DNA from 3 places in the Robinsoniella sp. RHS genome. Region 3 is predicted to be linked to each of the others. Evidence: predicted binding sites of a transcription regulator. Region 3 holds the regulator's gene; each other region holds the start of a gene.
What was found. The regulator Rex, encoded in region 3, represses fermentation and respiration genes when NADH is low (regulators of the CRP and FNR family bind a similar motif). The targets are predictions, from matches to a motif close to ATTGTTAANTANTTAACAAT.
Positions count from the first base shown of each region.

Region 1: the regulator Rex is predicted to act here: its motif matches at 1,615-1,634, upstream of RHS_RS04445 (DUF3796 domain-containing protein).
Region 2: the regulator Rex is predicted to act here: its motif matches at 2,639-2,658, upstream of RHS_RS01565 (acyl-CoA carboxylase subunit beta).

Region 1 covers NZ_JNGB01000005.1:1,875-7,938, forward strand. The annotation lists gene RHS_RS04435 (FtsX-like permease family protein) at 1-479, shown strand, start outside; gene RHS_RS04440 (helix-turn-helix transcriptional regulator) at 685-888, opposite strand; gene RHS_RS04445 (DUF3796 domain-containing protein) at 890-1,534, opposite strand; gene RHS_RS04450 (leucine-rich repeat domain-containing protein) at 1,661-2,743, opposite strand; gene RHS_RS04455 (transglutaminase-like domain-containing protein) at 2,907-5,318, opposite strand; gene RHS_RS04460 (DUF58 domain-containing protein) at 5,332-6,064, opposite strand, start outside.
Region 2 covers NZ_JNGB01000002.1:51,091-57,154, forward strand. The annotation lists gene RHS_RS01555 (biotin/lipoyl-containing protein) at 1-309, opposite strand, end outside; gene RHS_RS01560 (OadG family transporter subunit) at 328-1,098, opposite strand; gene RHS_RS01565 (acyl-CoA carboxylase subunit beta) at 1,113-2,549, opposite strand; gene RHS_RS01570 (DNA topoisomerase 3) at 2,706-4,898, opposite strand; gene RHS_RS01575 (D-alanyl-D-alanine carboxypeptidase family protein) at 5,019-6,064, opposite strand, start outside.
Region 3 covers NZ_JNGB01000003.1:251,852-257,915, reverse strand. The annotation lists gene RHS_RS02975 (radical SAM protein) at 1-90, shown strand, start outside; gene abc-f (ribosomal protection-like ABC-F family protein) at 233-2,149, opposite strand; gene RHS_RS02965 (aspartate kinase) at 2,312-3,631, shown strand; gene RHS_RS02960 (redox-sensing transcriptional repressor Rex) at 3,793-4,443, shown strand; gene RHS_RS02955 (bifunctional ADP-dependent NAD(P)H-hydrate dehydratase/NAD(P)H-hydrate epimerase) at 4,526-6,034, shown strand; gene alr (alanine racemase) at 6,021-6,064, shown strand, end outside.

The DNA.
Region 1 (6,064 bases), on a different contig from region 3:
GCTGTTTGCTGTTTTCAGCAATGGCATTCATATTCGGTGTACTAATGTTTACAGACACAGATTTGTTTTTAAATAAAGATATTCAAAATTGGATGGGAGTATTACAAATTTTCATCTGTATAATTTTTATTGTTTTATTTTTCTCTATTATTTCATTAAAAGAGATTATAGAAAATAAACATAAGGAAGAGGAAGTAAGGCTATTAACTTATCTAGGAAAAGATAAAAAACAACTGAAATCATTAATAAGAAAACAAACATTAATAAATTTATCTATACCTTCATTTATGGCTTTTGTTATATTGTTAGTTGCTACACCACTAATTAATCATAAGGTAAACACTTTGCTTCCAAACGTATTGAATAATATTTGTTTATATTCATTAGGTGTCTACACTTTATGTTTTCTGGTATTGTACTTTTGCTACTATATTATTGTATATGTTATTAATACCAAAAATGTAAATTATTTACATTGATTTTTTAGATATAGATATTCTTAAATACATCAAATAAAAACCGCAGATTATGAATCATTAATTAATGAATTATAATCTGCGGTTTTGTAACATTTATCATATGCATCTTTTGTAAGTGGTAAAATAGTAGTAAATCAAATGCAAAACCTGAGTTATTGCTGATAAACCTTGTGTTTAAGCGATAATCTGTATATCGCTTTTAAACTTAATCAAATATAAATATATCCTCTATAGATGCTCCTACCACTCTGGAAATATCGATTGCCAGCTTTAACGATGGGTTATATTGAGCTTTTTCTAACCGCATTATAGTTTCCCGGCGTACTCCCACCTCATTAGCCAGCTCTTCCTGCGTCATTTCTTTTAACTGCCTGTATTTTTTTAAATTGCATACAAAATCTGCTCCCATATTACTCTATATCCTCTGTGTCGTATTTATAAAGCAGGTAACTTGAGAGGAATATAACCAGAGCAATGATAAGAGAAGAGGAAACGATATAGGCAATTGCAACCACATCCGTACTTAATTTATCCCCTACAAACCCCATGAACCAGGTCACAAGAAAGAGTATGGAAAATCCTGTTTTTAAAGCTGACAAATCAGCCCTGGTTTTCTCCTCCTTAAAACGCTCGTCAATGAGTGTATTGCTCAGCTTAGCCTCATAAAAAAAGCCAAAAAAACCGAAAAAGACAAAGAACATAAAAGGCCATACTGTCCGCTGTTCCATATACGTCATAATTCCAAAAAATCCGAAAAACCCGAAAAATCCAAACCACCCGAATTTCGGATTCAGGCTTCTGGTTTTGTTTTTTTCCTTATTAACTTTATTTACTTTGAAAGAACTAATTATCATACTGAATATGAAATAAAACATATAAATCACAAAACAGGCAGTCGCGATAATCATTGGCAAATCATTCGTCTGGAATTGGTAGGTACTGAAATCCATTGGCTTTACAAGCCTTCCTTCGTTATAAACAGAAGCATAAAATACTGCAGCAAATTGTAAAAGCATCAATAAAATTAAAACCGAAAACTTCTTATTTCGTTTCATTAATATCCCTCCTTAAAAGTGATTTATTTATCTCTTTACATGACAAATATATCACTTTATAACGAGGCTGTCAAGACTATATTGATACAAATATATCACTTTTAATGAAAACAAAATATGTACCTATTATTTTCGAACTGTGAATTTTACAACTTTCAGTGTATGATGCCGTGATAAATCTTTATCCACAACAAACGACTCTAGGGATAAAGTCTTTCCTGCCCATTTTTTAAGCTCTAAATTTTTTAAGGTGAAATAACCCTTACTGTCAGACTTTACAGTCTGGATTCTTTTTCTGGATGGATCCCGGAGCACTATGGTAGCATTTTTATTAGCTTTTCCTGCAATTTTTTTCGTTTTCTTTGTAATCTTATCAATAGATGAGGGCTTCATAATGTTTATGGTTTTTACAAGCTTCTGAAGCCGGAGTGTGTTTTGATACCAGGTGTTATTATTTCTAAATGCAATTGGAGCCTTTTTATCCAGTTCTTTTTTGTTTAGACGATTGTTTTTCAATTCAAGATTAACAAAATTTGTATGCTTTGAAAGATTCGGCAGTTTCGTTATTCGATTCCCGTCAGCCATAAAATATTGTAAACCCGGCAGATTTTTTATTTCATTTACACTGGTGAGCTTATTTCCCATAACACTTACATATTCTAAGTTGACCAAATGCTTGATCTGTCTTATACTTGTCAGCTGATTAGCATCAGCATAAAACATCGCTAACTTTCTTAAGTGCTCTACTCCTGAAAGGCTTTTTAACTTATTCATGGCTACATCTAGACAGTCAATCTTCACTAGCCTTTCAATACCGGAAAGGGATGTAATTTGATTTTGTGATACGTCCAAATCTCTCAAGCCGCGCAGCGTTTTTAATTCTGAAATACTGGTAATCTGGTTATTCGAAAAATCTATTCCACTTAAATTTTTCAGTTTTTCTATCCCTTTTAAGGACCTTATTTTCAGCTTTGTATCTTTAATATAGTAGGTATCCAATTGAGTTATTTCAGCAGCTTCCTTCTCTGTAAATGTTTCATCGTCATTTTTCTCCATTTCCCTTAAAATAGTCAGATACAGGGCTTTGTCCGGAATACCTGTTTCATCATTGGGAATCACCTTGCTTTCTGCTAAAACATTCATCGGCAGCAATACCATCATAAACATTAATATCGCCAATGTCCACATCATACCATGTCTTTTTTTCATATCCTTTCCCTCTCTTTCCCTTTTTCATAAATGCTGTATATGTAAAATTAAATTACAAAACTATTTTATCATATTAATCTCAAATTTACATCAGGAAACGGATTATTGAAGGATATTTTTTGGAAAGGGATTAAATAGTCCGGGTGATTAGCTCCTCCAAATTTTAGTATACAAAATCAATCAGCCACATTTTAATCTTTTTAAACAAATTTTTCTTTTTCAAAATAAGATGCAATGTCTCATCTTTCAGCTGCTCTGCCATTTCCCTCTGCTCCTTTGAAACATCCAGATCACCATAAACTGCTCCCTGTACCACATCCAGTATCTCCCTGAATTTTTCTCCAAAATCTTCAGAATATTTTTCTGAAAGAATTCCTACATAACCATAATGGGATCCCTTTGCTTTCGGGGTCTTATCATAGTGAAGCAAAAATAAAATATAAGCATAGAGATGCTTTACCGCCAACCTATTATCAGCTACACGGAAACTCTTTTTACGATTTGCAAGTTTCCTTCTGTGATAAAGTACATAGATCAGCAATGATAATATTAAAATGACAGCCAGAGCTACTGCGGCAGTCACTAACATCTTTTTCACGGGTACTTCTGCCTTTTTGCCTGTCTTCTTTTTCTTTAATTCTTTTTCCTCATCTTTTATCTTTTCTGATTTGCCTGAGTCATCTGACTGACCGCCGTCTCCTGTAAGTGCAGGAGCCTGTGAAAATTCCGGTCTTTCCATAATGCCCAGATAAGGTGGTGTTGCTTCCATAGGTACCCAGCCAATGCCGTCCTGATAGACTTCTACCCAGGCATGGGCATTTTCTCCGGTAATTTCGATTGGTTCATAAGCCTCCACACCTTTTACGTCCTCCGGTGTCACAAGATAACCTTCCACATATCTTGCAGGAATACCCAGATACCGGTACATCAGAACTGCAGCTGTTGCATAGTGGGCGGAATATCCTTTTTTCTGGCTCTGAAGAAACCATTGCATAAAATCATAATTTCCTGAAAAGGTATCCACTTCTTCCGAATATTCTATATTCTTGTCCAGATATCCCATAATCAAAGCATTTGCTTCTTCATAGGGATAATGAGCACTCCCTGATGCCTCTTCTATTTTCAGAAGGCTTTTCAGAATCTGTTTCTGGTGGTCCGGTATATCCAGGTAATTCCGGTAGATAAAGGCATTGTAGTAACTTTCATTTCCCGCATATTCAGCTGCAGTATCACTATTCCTGATTTCATAAAACTTTGATGCCAGTGTAGGATACCGTTTCACCAGATTACTGTTTGCAGTATAGTGATACAGGCGGTTTCCAAACAATCCTTGTGACTTTAAGGAAACATCCCCCAGATTTTTACTCCCATCTATCTTACCGGGATCAGCCTTTAGTTCATAGGGGGTATAGATGTATTTACTGTTTGCATTTACATTCTGCACCGTAATCTCCACAGTCTCATCATCCGTTTTCCCATTTTCCAGCTGATTCACCAGGGAGAGCTGGTTTAATCCATTAAAATTTGTTTCGTGAAGCCAGTAAAACAGGTCCTTCGCTTCATAATAGACGGATTTTTCTAACTCTTTCCAGCCATTCTGGGTGTAAGTACTTCCAACAAACCCGCGCAAATACAAGGATTCCGGCTTATCCATCAGCACTTCCAGTGCAGTTGTATCCTTCAATGTCAAATTTCCCAGTCCCTTAAATTGTCCCTGTGTAAAAGAATTGGTCTTCTCTTTTTCATAGCGTATATTGGAAATTGTTTTTGCTATTCCTTCTTTTACCGCCTCTGCAATTCCTGCTTTCGTGTAGCTATTTACAGATACTGTACTGACCATCAATCCCAGGAGCGCTGCAAAAGCAACCGTTAGTATTCCGGATACCTGCAGGATTGCCAAATATTTACCATTGCCAAATGCCCTCCGGTTTTTCCTGCCATGTACAAAAAAACTCAATAGAACCATTACGGAAGCCAGCATCATTATCACAGGTATGATACCATAGTTTTCACCAGTACATAATTCCAGCAGCAATAATGGTAATACACTTATGCATAAGAGTACTATACTGCGCAGCCGGATAATTACGGTTACAACTGAAGCAGACAGCAGGCAGCTCCATATCCAGAACAGGCAAAGGGATATTCCATGTAATTCCTCAGCTATACCAATATCATAAACTTTCAGGAAAATTCCAAAGTTTCTGCCGACTACCTGCCCAATCCGGTTCATGGTCAGCAGAAAGCCGTACAGCATCAACTCCTGGCGTATTAAGAGAAACAGGATTCCAACAGCAGCCAGAAGCGCCGTACCTGCCTTCACATAACGGCTGTACTTTCCCTGTAACTGCAGCAGTATCAGGATCAGCAGTCCAAAAGCTGCCGAATAGTATACCTGCACCGGCAGATCAAGAAGATAAATAAAAGACAAAGAGATGCCAAGATAAAGCAAAAAAGCCGGAAGTAATCCTGCCAGCAAGTGAAACAAACCCTCTCTGCCACTATTTTTCCGATTTTCCAATTGAATTGTAATCTGAGATTTTTTCTTAACTGTGTTTCGATTTCCATTTTTCATATCATTGTATCCCCTATATTACCAACTGGCATAATTCTTCTGTCATTGTCTCCGGTGTAAATACTACCAACGAATGGTCCAAATTCCCGGATACTTCCTGCTTATTTATCCGGCACTGCAAAACAGCCACAGAACAAATCTCACTTAAGCATTTCAGATCTTCTCCACCATCTGAGGCTGTTATATAGATCACATGGGCATAGGGATTGTCAATACAGTCCTCTAAATAATAATGGAGGCTGGTCTCTCCCAGCTCTTTATTCTGAATTCCGAGAAATCCTGCTGTCATCTCTGCTAACTCATCCACCGATGTAACATCCTGTCGGCGGTAGAGCCCCTTTTCCTGATCATACCACCCTAAAGTATGAAGATGCCCATTCTGAATCAGAGACTGGGATACTGATAAAAAGGATTCCATCATTGCATCGCGAAGCGCGGCTTTTTCTTTCTTCTTTTCAAAAGATGCCGTTTCATATAACAGAATTATGGAATTTTCTACAGGAAGGCTGAGTTCCTTTACATATAACCCATCCAGCTTGCCGGATACCTTCCAGTGGATATTCTTCGGACTGTCTCCCGCCTGATATTCCCGCAGGCCAAATATTTCACTTGGATCATCCCCTCTTTTGCTGTCTGAATAAGTAATGCTGTCCCAATTCGCACTCAGGCTGTCGCTGATTTGTACATTTGCAGGAAATATGTCGGGTAATATTACAATATGTCCATGTTGATCCGGCTTCTCCCGC
Region 2 (6,064 bases), on a different contig from region 3:
TGCAATGGTTCCATCCTGAGGTGCAACAACTGGAATTTCCATTTTCATTGCTTCCAGGATCATGATATTATCACCGGTTTTCACAGCCTGTCCAACACTGGCTTCAATCTTACATACTTTTCCAGGTACGGATGCAGCTACTTTTACAGCTCCTGCGGATCCACCTGCCGGTGCTGCAGCCTTTGGAGCTGCTTTTGGTGCTGCCTTCGGTGCTGCTTTTGGAGCTGCAGCCTGTGCTGCACCTGTGGTACCCTCTTCAACAGTTACATCATATGCTGTTCCGTTAACGGTAATTGTATAATTTTTCATTACGATTTCCTCCTATACTTAAGCGTTCTGCCATTTTCTTTTATTTGCTTTTCTGATTGAACGAACTACAAAACTATCTGTAGATGTATTTTCACTTGCTGCAATTGCAGCTGCTATTACTGCAACTAATTCACCATCATCTGCTAATTCCTCTTCCTGGACCGGAGCCACTGGAACCGGAATTGCTTTTGCTGCAACATCTAATTCTTTTTCATTCTTTTTGCCACGGTTTTCCAGTTTGCCAAAATGCTTGAACTGAGAAATTAAAAAGCTTAAGAAAATCAGCATTACAAATACAATTACAAGTCCCATAAGGGTATTTAATGCCGCTTTTTCCATCTTTGCAGCCATGGATGAATCCGCGCCTGTATCAAAAGTCATGCTTGACGGCGCAAGATCTTCCCGTCCTATTGTCAGTACAACTGCACCATCCGCTTTTTCGAAGGTTACGTTGGTTGTAACTACAATATTATCCTCGGATACTTCGATATCATGTCCGGTAGTCGCTTTAAATGCTCCAAGCTCATCTCTGACATCCTGCCACGCCTGAACAGCTTCAACAAAAAATTTGTTTGGTGCTGTTAATATGGAAGACGGTTTCATAATTTCATCCATCTGCTCATCTGTCATGGAAGTAATCTGCTCTACTGTCTGCTGCGCAAAACTTTCAATAGTCGCACGGTCTGAATCAGAAACAGCCGCTTCTTCTGCATAAACACACATTGGCATTGCAAGGGTGATTACCGCCATGCACATTGCCAATAAGATTCCTTTAAGTTTTCGTTTCATATCATTCACCCCGCTTAAACCGTGCCATGTTTTTTGTTCGGACGATCTTCTCTTTTTGTGAATAACATTTCAAAAGCTCCGATAACATATTTTCTGGTATCTTCTGCTTCAATCAACGTATCAACATACCCTCTTCTAGCTGCTGACATAGCGCTTGACTGTAAAGCTGCATATTCTGCTGCCTTTTCACTGATTGTCGCCGCATCAGCATCCGCATACATAATCCTGGCAGCCGATTTTGCATCCATCATACCGATCTGGGCATCTGTCCATGCAAATGTCATGTCTGCACCGATTGATTTACTGTTCATTGCTACATAAGCTGTTCCGTAAGCTGCACCGATAATAACGTTAACTTTAGGAACAGTAGCGTTTGCAAACGCATAAGTAAGTTGTGCAACAGCTTTTGCGATACATCTTTCAGAATGAGTATCTGCTTTAAATCCTTTGACATTTGTCAAGGATAATACCGGAATATTAAAAGCATCACAGAACTGAATAAATTCAGCTGCTTTTTTTGCACCTCTGTTAGTTAATACTGCTTCATATGTTTCTGCAACGTTGCCTTCTTCATCACAAACTTCTGTACGGTTGGCAACTGCACCTACGGTAATTCCGTTTAATTTAATAAAACCGGTTACCATTTCTTTTGCATAAGCTGCTTTCGTTTCAAAGAAAAGATTGTCATCAGAAATATCAGATAAAAGAATGGATGTGTCACCTGCTGCATTTGCAAGATCTTTACATACGCGGTTCAAATCATCTGTACACTCTTCATAAGACATATCGTCTTCGTTGTTAGCCGGGAGCATACATACAAGAGATCTGATCTGGGACAGTACATCAGCTTCGCTGCCTGTATAGTCTACCGTTCCTGCTTCTTCACTCTGGAATTTTGCGGAAGCTGTATCACATTTAGATACATCATTTCCATCCAGTGCATTTGGAGAATTCACAAATAATTTTGCTTTCTTTTCTTCCATAAATGTAAAGTCGGTAAGTTCGGAAGCGATTGCAAGTCCTCCGCCGCAATTACCAAATACGGCTGTGATCTGGGGAATTATACCGCTTGCCACTGACTGCTTCATGTAGATTTCACCAAATCCGTTTAAAGCATCGGTTGCTTCCTGAAGTCTCATACCTGCGCAGTCAACTAAACCGATCACTGGTGCACCCATTTTAAGCGCCAGATCATAAAGACCAGCAATTTTCTTTGCATGCATTTCTCCAATGGTACCTCCAAGTACGGATGCATCCTGGCTATATACATATACCAGGTTGCCGTCGATCACACCATAACCGGTAATGACGCCGTCTGCAGGGGTTTCCTTTTGCTGCATGTTGAAATCAGTATTTCTGGCAGTTACATATCCGCCGATTTCAACAAAACTGTTCTCATCAAGTAAAGAAGCGATTCTAGTACTTGCCAAGCTTTGTGCTGTATTACTCATTTTTCAGCCCTCCATTTTCTATATTATTAAAGTAAAACCAAATTTCTGCCAATTATATTTTATCTTGTTTACATAAAAAACGCAAGTGTTTTGTCTATATTTTAACAATTTTTTACCATAGACGCCAGCTCATGTCTGATAATGCATTTATTTTATTTATTCTTTTATATCCAATTTAGCAAATGCTGCAGCAAATGCATTATTGATTGGTTCTTTGGCTTCCTGCTTCTGTTTGCTCAGATAGTTCTGGACATCTTTCTTGCTGACACCCGCACCTTCCTTCTGCCTTCTCGCCTGAAAAGCTGACAATTTTTCCTTATGTCCGCAGACGCAGACAAAAGTTTCTTCGCTCCCTTTCATCACCATTTCCATTTTCTTATGGCAGTTTGGACATCTGGCATTTGTCACTCTTGCAATTGTTTCACGATGTCCGCATTCCCTGTCCTGGCATACCAGCATTCGGCTGTTCTTTCCATTAACCGCAAGCATACGTTTTCCGCAGACGGGACATTTTGAATTGGTCAGATTATCATGCCTGAAATTTCCTTCACCCTGTTTGATTTCTGTTATAATTTCATGGGTATAACTGCGGATGTCATTTAAAAAAGATACTCTTTTTAACTTCCCCTTTGCAATTTTAGACAGCTTCATCTCCCAGTCCGCTGTCAGTTCCGGCTTTTTCAGATCTTCCGGCACCAGTTCCAGAAGCTGTTTTGCTTTGGAAGTAACGAAGATATCCTTTCCACGTTTTTCCATCAGGAAGGTATTAAACAGCTTTTCTATAATATCCGCACGGGTTGCCACAGTACCAAGTCCTCCGGTCTCTCCAAGTGTTTTGGCTGCCTGGGCATCTTTGCTCTCCATATATTTCACGGGATTCTCCATAGCGGATAAAAGTGTAGCCTCGTTAAAGGGTGCAGGAGGCTTCGTCTTTCCTTCCGTCATGGTGACTTTCTCAATCTCCAGAACCTGTCCTTTATTTAATGCCGGAAGGCTTCCTGCGGAATCCTTTTCATCGTCTTCCTCATCATCCATAGCCATGTCTTCATACACAGCTTTCCATCCCAGGCTTTTGACAACTTTCCCTTTTGCAGTGAATAATTCCTCTCCTGCTTTTGCTTTCATTGTCGTCTGCTCATATTCAAAAGCCGGATATAAAACAGCCAGAAAACGCCTTACTACCAAATCATAGATCTTACGTTCATCCACGGACATATGATCCATCTGAACAAACTGCTCCGTTGGAATAATCGCATGATGGTCACTGACTTTCGCATTATCCACAAATGACTTGTTTGCCCGTATGGGTTTCATAATCAGGGTTCCAGCCAGCTTTTTGTAGGGACCGACTGCACATGCTTTCAGCCTTTCCTTTAATGTATCTACCACATCTGTACTGATATATCTGGAATCCGTTCGGGGATAGGTTAGTACTTTGTGATTCTCATATAAACGCTGCATCGTATTTAATGTATCTTTTGCTGAAAATCCGAACCTTTTATTTGCCTCACGCTGAAGCTCCGTCAGATCGTACAGGCCCGGAGCCTGTGACTGCTTCGCTTTCTTTTCAACGGATACTACCGTTAATTTTGCATTTTTAAGTTTCTCTGCTATCTTATCTGTCTTTTCTTTCTGGAATGTCCGGCTGCTTCCACTTTTTTCATCCTGCCAGTTCCAGACCATGCCTTTCGTACGAAGGGTAAGTCCATAGTAAGCCTCAGGCTTAAATTTCCTTATTTCCTCCTCCCTTGCTGCAATCATTGCCAGGGTTGGAGTCTGTACCCTGCCGCAGGACAACTGGGCATTATATTTACAGGTCAATGCCCTGGTAGCATTGATTCCCACCAGCCAGTCTGCTTCCGCCCTTGCCACTGCCGCATCATACAGCGGAATATATTCTCTTCCATCCTTTAAGTGACCAAAACCTTCCCGGATTGCTTTATCCGTTACCGAAGAAATCCACAGACGCTTTACCGGCTTGTGACTGCCGGCTTTTTCCAAAATCCATCTGGCTACCAGCTCGCCTTCCCTTCCTGCATCTGTGGCGATAATGATCTCTCCCACATCTTTGCGGTGTATCTGCGTTTTTACAGCTGCATACTGTTTCGCGCTCTGTTTAATTACAACCAGCTGCATTTTTTCAGGAATCATAGGAAGACTTTCCATTTTCCATTCCTTATATTTAACATCATATCCTTCCGGATCAGCCAGCGTAACCAGGTGCCCCAGCGCCCAGGTCACAACATATTGCCCGCCTTCCATAGCACCCGGAAGCTTTTTCTGGCATTTCAAAACCCTTGCGATATCCCTTGCAACAGATGGTTTCTCTGCGATTACTAGTGATTTCATATATTAATTCATCCTCTGCTTTTCTATGTCGTATTTGCGAAAAATCCGCTTCCTGTTATTATAGCATTGCACAGAGGTTTTTCAAAGTAGAAATTTTATACTTCAGGCTCACATTACAACTTAGGCAGCAAACCATCCCCATATCTTATCCAGGCACCAGGAAAAATCCAGTTTTTCAATATTCTGGGTGGTAATAATCGGATATTCTCTCAGTGGCTTTCCATTCAGGTAATAAGTAACCTTCCCAATCTCAGTATTACTTTTTACCGGTGCCGTAAGTTGTTCTTTCATCTGGTAATCGGCTGTTATTTTCTCATTTTCAGATAAGAGCATTTTGATAGTATCATCTTTGGAACACTTCAGGCTGGTATTTACGAAAGCAGTATCCTGCAGGTTCTGGCTTTCCGGAATTCCGGATTCTACTTTCAGGGGTTTTATAACATCGGATGCTACAAATACGCCAGGTTCATTTCCAATATGTATTTCCTTGAAATCATAATGCCGAAGCCCATAATTCATCAGCTTTCTGGTATCACTCCACTTATAGCTCTTATTATTTGGCCAACCGCATGCCAGCAAAGCGACAATGAAGGTCTTGCCGTCTTTTTTAAGTGCCCCTACATAACAGTACCCTGCATTGTTGGTGAACCCTGTCTTTCCGGAAAGTGCCCCTTCCATCATGCTTAAAAATGCATTGTGGTTTACACAGGAAAAATTTCTCGTCTGATCCGCATTAGCAAAACTATGGTTCGCAGCTCTTGTAATTTTTAAGAACATATCTTTTTGTGGTGATTCTGTGATACAGTACTTCATAATACGTGCCAGATTCGCTGCAGTAGTCGAATGGGTTCCTTTTTCATCGGTTGCGTCTAATCCGTTGGGTGATATAAAATATGTATCCGTGCATCCTATCTCTTTTGCTTTTGCATTCATCATATCTGCAAATCCCTGCACGCTTCCACCCAGATGCTCGGCTATGGCAACAGCGGCATCATTAAAAGACTCCAGCATAAGTGCATAGAGCAGGTCTTTGAGATAAAACCGTTCTCCTGTATTCATACCCAGCCTAACCTTTGGCTGAGACGCAGCAAGGGAAGATGCGGTAACTACAGAATCCAGATCTCCTTTTTCCAGTGTGAGTATACAGGTCATGATCTTTGTAGTAC
Region 3 (6,064 bases):
AAATACGGTTTATCCGGCAGTTATTCTAAACTAATGAAAGAGAAGATGAACCAGCCCCAGTATACACAACTCTCATTATTCGATCTGTAGAGTGGAAATATACTGGCATGTTTGATTGAGCGGCAGCAGACCGGAATAACCTGTTACGATAAAAACCCCATACTATAATCATCTGTGCAGAAACACAGGTATATTATGGTATGGGGTTTTTGATTTATCATTTCCACGCAGGCTATTCAGCCAGTTCCGCCCAGGCTTCATAAAGCGTTTCCAGTTCTTCCTGAACAGCGGCTTTTTCTGTGTTTAAGGATAGACATTTTTCAACGTCGGTATAAATCTCTTCTTTTGTCAGCAGTTCATCAATTTCGCCATCTCTGGTTTCCAGTTGGTGGATGCGGTCTTCCGTCTTTTTTAAGTCATTCTGACGTTTGCGGATACGTGCCTGTTCTTCTTTTTGCTGTTTCCAATCCAGTTTTGCGTGGTTGTCATCTTCCGATGTACCCTCAGCAGTAGCAGTGGAAGCTGCTGCATAAATCCGGGTCAGCTCATCTTTCTTTTCCAGATAATAATCGTAATTGCCGATATAGTTAACTAAAGTATTGCCGGTAAGATCCATAATACGAGTTGCCGTCTGGTTGATAAAATAACGGTCATGGGATACATAAAGGACAGTACCGGTATATTGATTTAGTGCATTTTCTAGAATTTCTTTCGAAACAATGTCCAAATGGTTGGTAGGCTCATCCAGGATGATGAAATTAGCTTTGGAGAGCATAAGTTTAGCCAGGGAAACACGTCCTCTTTCTCCACCGCTTAAATCCTTGATTCGTTTAAACACGTCATCTCCGGTAAATAGAAATGCTGCAAGGATATTACGGATTTCTGTGTTGGTAAGGTTGGGATAAGCATCGGAGAGTTCTTCAAATAAAGTTTTCTCCATGTGTAAAACATGGTGCTCCTGATCGTAATATCCGATGTGGACTTTACTTCCCAGTGTAAACTTTCCGGCATCTGCCTGAATAACACCGTTGATAATCTTTAAGATCGTTGTTTTTCCGGTACCGTTATTACCGATAATTGCAACTTTTTCTCCCCGCTTGATTTCAAAATCCAGATCCTGAAATAAGGTATTTCCATCAAAAGATTTTTTGAGTCCTTCCACGGTCAGTACATCATTTCCGCTCAGAATTTTTGGTTCCAGCGTTATGTGTATTTCAGAGGTCTGTGTTACCGGTTTGTCCAGAACTTCAATCTTATCCAACATTTTTTCACGGCTTTCCGCCCGGCGGATAGATTTTTCCCGGTTAAAGGATTTTAGTTTGGTGATAACTTCCTGCTGATGTTTGATTTCCTGCTGCTGATTTAGGTATGCTTTTAACTTTGCATCCCGGATCATCGCCCGTTTTTGCGCATAATCCGTGTAATTCCCTAGGTAGGTGGTAACCTCACCATTGTCAATTTCTACTACTTTCGTTACCACACGGTTTAAGAAATAGCGGTCATGCGCTACGATGATTACGGCACCGTTGTAGTTCAGAAGATAGGTTTCCAGCCATGCAATGGAGTTCATATCCAGGTGGTTTGTAGGCTCATCCAGGAGAATAATGTCCGGATTGGAAAGAAGCAGTTTACCAAGAGCCACACGGGTTTTCTGGCCGCCTGAGAGTGTATTGATGGGTTTGTCAAATTCGTCTTCGGTAAAGCCAAGACCCTTTAAAACCCCTACGATTTCACTTTTATAGGCATAGCCGTTTTTGTGTTCAAATTCCATTGTTAGCCGGTTATAGGTTTCCAGGATTTCGGTAAGTCTGGCACCTTCCAGGATCTTCATTTCCTGTTCCATGGTTCGGATCCGCTGTTCCAGTTCGATTACATCCCGTTTTACTTCCAAAAGTTCTTCATAAATCGTATTTTCATTTGTAACAGACTGATGCTGTGCCAGGTAGCCGATGGATTTTCCGCGGGTGATTATCACTTCACCGGAATCCGCAGGCATTTCCTGCATAATAATTTTCAGGAGGGTAGACTTACCGGCTCCGTTAATTCCCACGATTGCTGTTTTTTCACGATCTTCTATATGGAAGGAAGCATTCTTAATAATTTCAGTTGTTCCAAATGCTTTGCTTATGTTCTGACATGCAAGTATCATAAGTAATTCACCCAATCTTTCTCATATTTATCAGAAACTATTATAATAGATAATCCGGGTTTTGCAAATAGATTTCTTCAAAAATACTGGACTTTATGCATGATTTGCGATAATATAGGGATATTGTTACGTTTATGGATATACAAGAGGAGGAAATTGGTAATGAAGAAAGTAGTAAAATTTGGCGGCAGTTCATTAGCAAACGCAGAGCAGTTTCAAAAGGTAGCCGACATTATCCGTGCAGATGAAGCAAGAAGATATGTAATTCCTTCCGCACCGGGTAAACGCTTCTCAAGTGATATTAAAGTTACAGATATGCTTTATGAATGCTATGACATTGCAGAATCCGGTAAAAAATTTACCGCGAAGCTGGATAAAATAAAAGAGCGCTATAACGAAATTATCAAAGGATTGGAACTGGACCTTTCTTTGGATCATGAATTTGAAGTAATTCATGAAAATTTTGAGAACAAAGCAGGCAGCAACTACGCAGCTTCCAGAGGAGAATATTTGAATGGTATCATTATGGCAAACTATCTGGGCTATGAGTTTGTAGATGCCGCTGAAGTAATTTTCTTTGATGAAGCCGGAAACTTTGATGAAGTTAAAACAGATAAAGAACTTGCAAACAGATTAAAAGACACGGAAAGGGCGGTCGTACCCGGATTTTACGGTGCAAAACCGGACGGATCTGTTAAAACATTTTCAAGAGGCGGTTCCGATGTAACGGGTTCCATTGTTGCAAAAGCAATTCAGGCTGATTTATATGAAAACTGGACAGATGTATCCGGCTTTCTCGTGACAGATCCGCGGATCATTGAAAATCCGGAGGTAATCGAGACCATTACATACCGTGAATTAAGAGAGCTTGCATATATGGGGGCCACTGTACTTCACGAGGATGCTATTTTCCCGGTTCGCAAAGCGGAAATCCCCATTAATATTAAAAATACCAATGCTCCTCAGGAAAAGGGAACTCTGATCGTGGCTCATACCTGTCATAAACCGAAATATACGATTACCGGTATTGCCGGTAAAAAAGGTTTTGCAGCCATCAATATTGAAAAAGATATGATGAATGCGGAAATTGGATTTGGACGCAAAGTGCTTGGAGTGTTTGAAGAAAATGATATTTCTTTCGAACATATGCCTTCCGGAATTGACACCATGACCGTATTTGTACATCAGTCAGAATTTGAAGAAAAAGAACAGAAGGTACTTCAGGGAATCCAGCGAAATGTTCATCCGGATTATATTGATTTAGAATCCGATCTTGCATTGATCGCAGTAGTAGGCAGAGGAATGCGTTCTACAAGAGGCACTGCAGGAAGAATTTTCTCAGCGCTTGCCCATGCAAATATTAACGTAAAAATGATCGATCAGGGATCAAGTGAATTAAATATTATTATTGGTGTACGTAATGAAGATTTTGAGACGGCGATTAAAGCTATTTACGATATTTTCGTTACAATCCAGCTCTAACATCGATTCACCTGTCCCCATTATCGGTATGAATGTGCCAAAATGCCTGTATAACAGGAAATTTTGTATTTTCTGCCATAATAGTTTGACATGAAATTCACAATTCGTTATAATGTTTATACGATAGAGTAAACGAGATTATGCATTTGGAGGATGGTATTGTGGAGGAAAAGGAAATTTCAAAAGCCGTCATAAAAAGGCTGCCTCGTTATTACCGTTATCTGGGAGACTTGCTGGAGGATGGTGTGGAGCGGATATCTTCGAACGAATTAAGCGACCGCATGCAGGTGACAGCATCTCAGATTCGGCAGGATTTAAATAACTTTGGTGGTTTTGGACAACAGGGATACGGTTATAACGTGAAGTATCTTTACAATGAAATAGGAAAGATTTTGGGTCTGGATAAAACTTATAATATGATTATTGTAGGAGCCGGCAATCTGGGACAGGCATTGGCAAACTATGTGAAGTTTGAAAAGCGCGGGTTCTGGATTAAAGGTATCTTCGATGTAAATCCAAGGCTACAGGGCGTGACGGTACGTGGAATTGCGATTCGGATGACAGATGATCTTCCGCAGTTTGTCAGAGATAATGAGATTAAAATTGCAGCGCTTACCCTGCCTAAGGAGAACGCTGAACAGATGGCGAACCTGCTGATTGAGAACGGCGTGAAGGCAATCTGGAATTTTGCTCATATTGATCTGCGCCTGCCGGAGGATGTAATTGTAGAAAATGTACATCTTTCAGAGAGCCTGATGCAGTTATCCTATAACATTAACCGTTATGAAAGAGAACATGAAATTAAAGAATAAGTAAGTGGACAAAATAACGCGTAGGAGGATATCAGAAAGATATTTTTACGCGTTGTTTTGCGTTTGAAAGTGGGTGAAAGATATGGAGTACCTGGTAACAGCAGAAGAAATGAAGCGCTGCGATCAGACAACAATAGAAAAGATAGGGGTACCATCCATGGTTTTGATGGAACGGGCAGCCCTGGCATGTGTGGAAGAGCTGGTGGACGGCAGTTTTAACCTTGAAAATGTACTGGTGGTGTGTGGAAGCGGCAATAATGGTGGCGATGGTTTTGCCATTGCAAGGCTGCTGCATCTGCGAGGGATAGCTGTTTGTGTATATTTTGCGGGAAATGAGGCATCTTGTACACAAGAAACCAGATTGCAGAAGAATATCTGCGAAAAATATGGTGTGATTTTTGTAAGTAAGTTGGGGGTAGGTGAATATACTAGTATAGTAGACGCTATGTTTGGAGTAGGTCTATCCAGAAATATCGAAGGCCATTATGCGGATGTGATCGGTTATATGAATCAGTCAGAGGCAGCTGTTCTGGCGGTGGATATAGCTTCCGGAATCAGTGCGGACACCGGGAAAGTGATGGGAACGGCGGTAAGGGCAATAAAAACAGTAACGTTTGCATTTAAAAAGATCGGCCACGTCTTATATCCCGGAACAGAGTATGCAGGGGGCGTCATTGTGAAGGATATAGGAATTACCGTGGATGGTTTTGGAAATCAGCTGCCTGGAGTCGTCTCTTACACAGAAAGGGATATGCAGCAGCTGCCTCCCAGATTTGCGTATTCCAATAAGGGCACTTACGGAAAGGTTCTTGTAGTGGCCGGAACTTATAATATGTGCGGGGCAGCTTTTCTATCAGCAAAGGCAGCCTATAAATCAGGGGCAGGACTGGTGCGGATTTTCACGGAAGAGAGTAACCGTACCATGCTCCAGACTATGCTGCCGGAAGCGATTCTTACCACTTATGATACCTGTGATTACAGGCATGAGCAGTTGGAAGAAGCAGCAGACTGGGCAGATGTGATTGTATTTGGACCCGGAATTGGAAAGAAAGCAGAAAAGCGCAGAATGCTGGAACTTCTTATAAAGGTACAGGATAAGCCGCTTTTGATTGATGCAGATGGTCTGAATCTGCTGGCAGAAAATCCACAGCCTTTGGGCGAACGGAAACGTCCGGCAGTGGTGACGCCTCATGTGGGCGAAATGAGCAGACTCTGTCATGCAGAAAAAAAAGATATTCTGGATAACCTATTACAAACAGCGTGTACTTATGCATCTAAACAGAGAGTGGTCTGTGTATTAAAGGATGCAAGGACAATTGTATCAGACGGGCAGAAAATCTATGTGAACCAGAGTGGAAATAACGGAATGGCAGTGGGTGGTTCCGGGGATGTGCTTACGGGTATTATAGCAGGGTTGATGGCTCAGAAAATGCCGGAAGCCCAGGCGGCCAGACTAGGGGTATATCTGCACGGCCTGGCGGGTGATGCAGCACGGGACAGATGTGGTACATATGCCATGCTGGCAACCGATATCATTGAAGGATTACAGGAAATACTTATCAGAGGAGAAAAGGAACATGCAGAAATATAGCAGGGTCTGCGCTGTCATCAGCCTGGATGC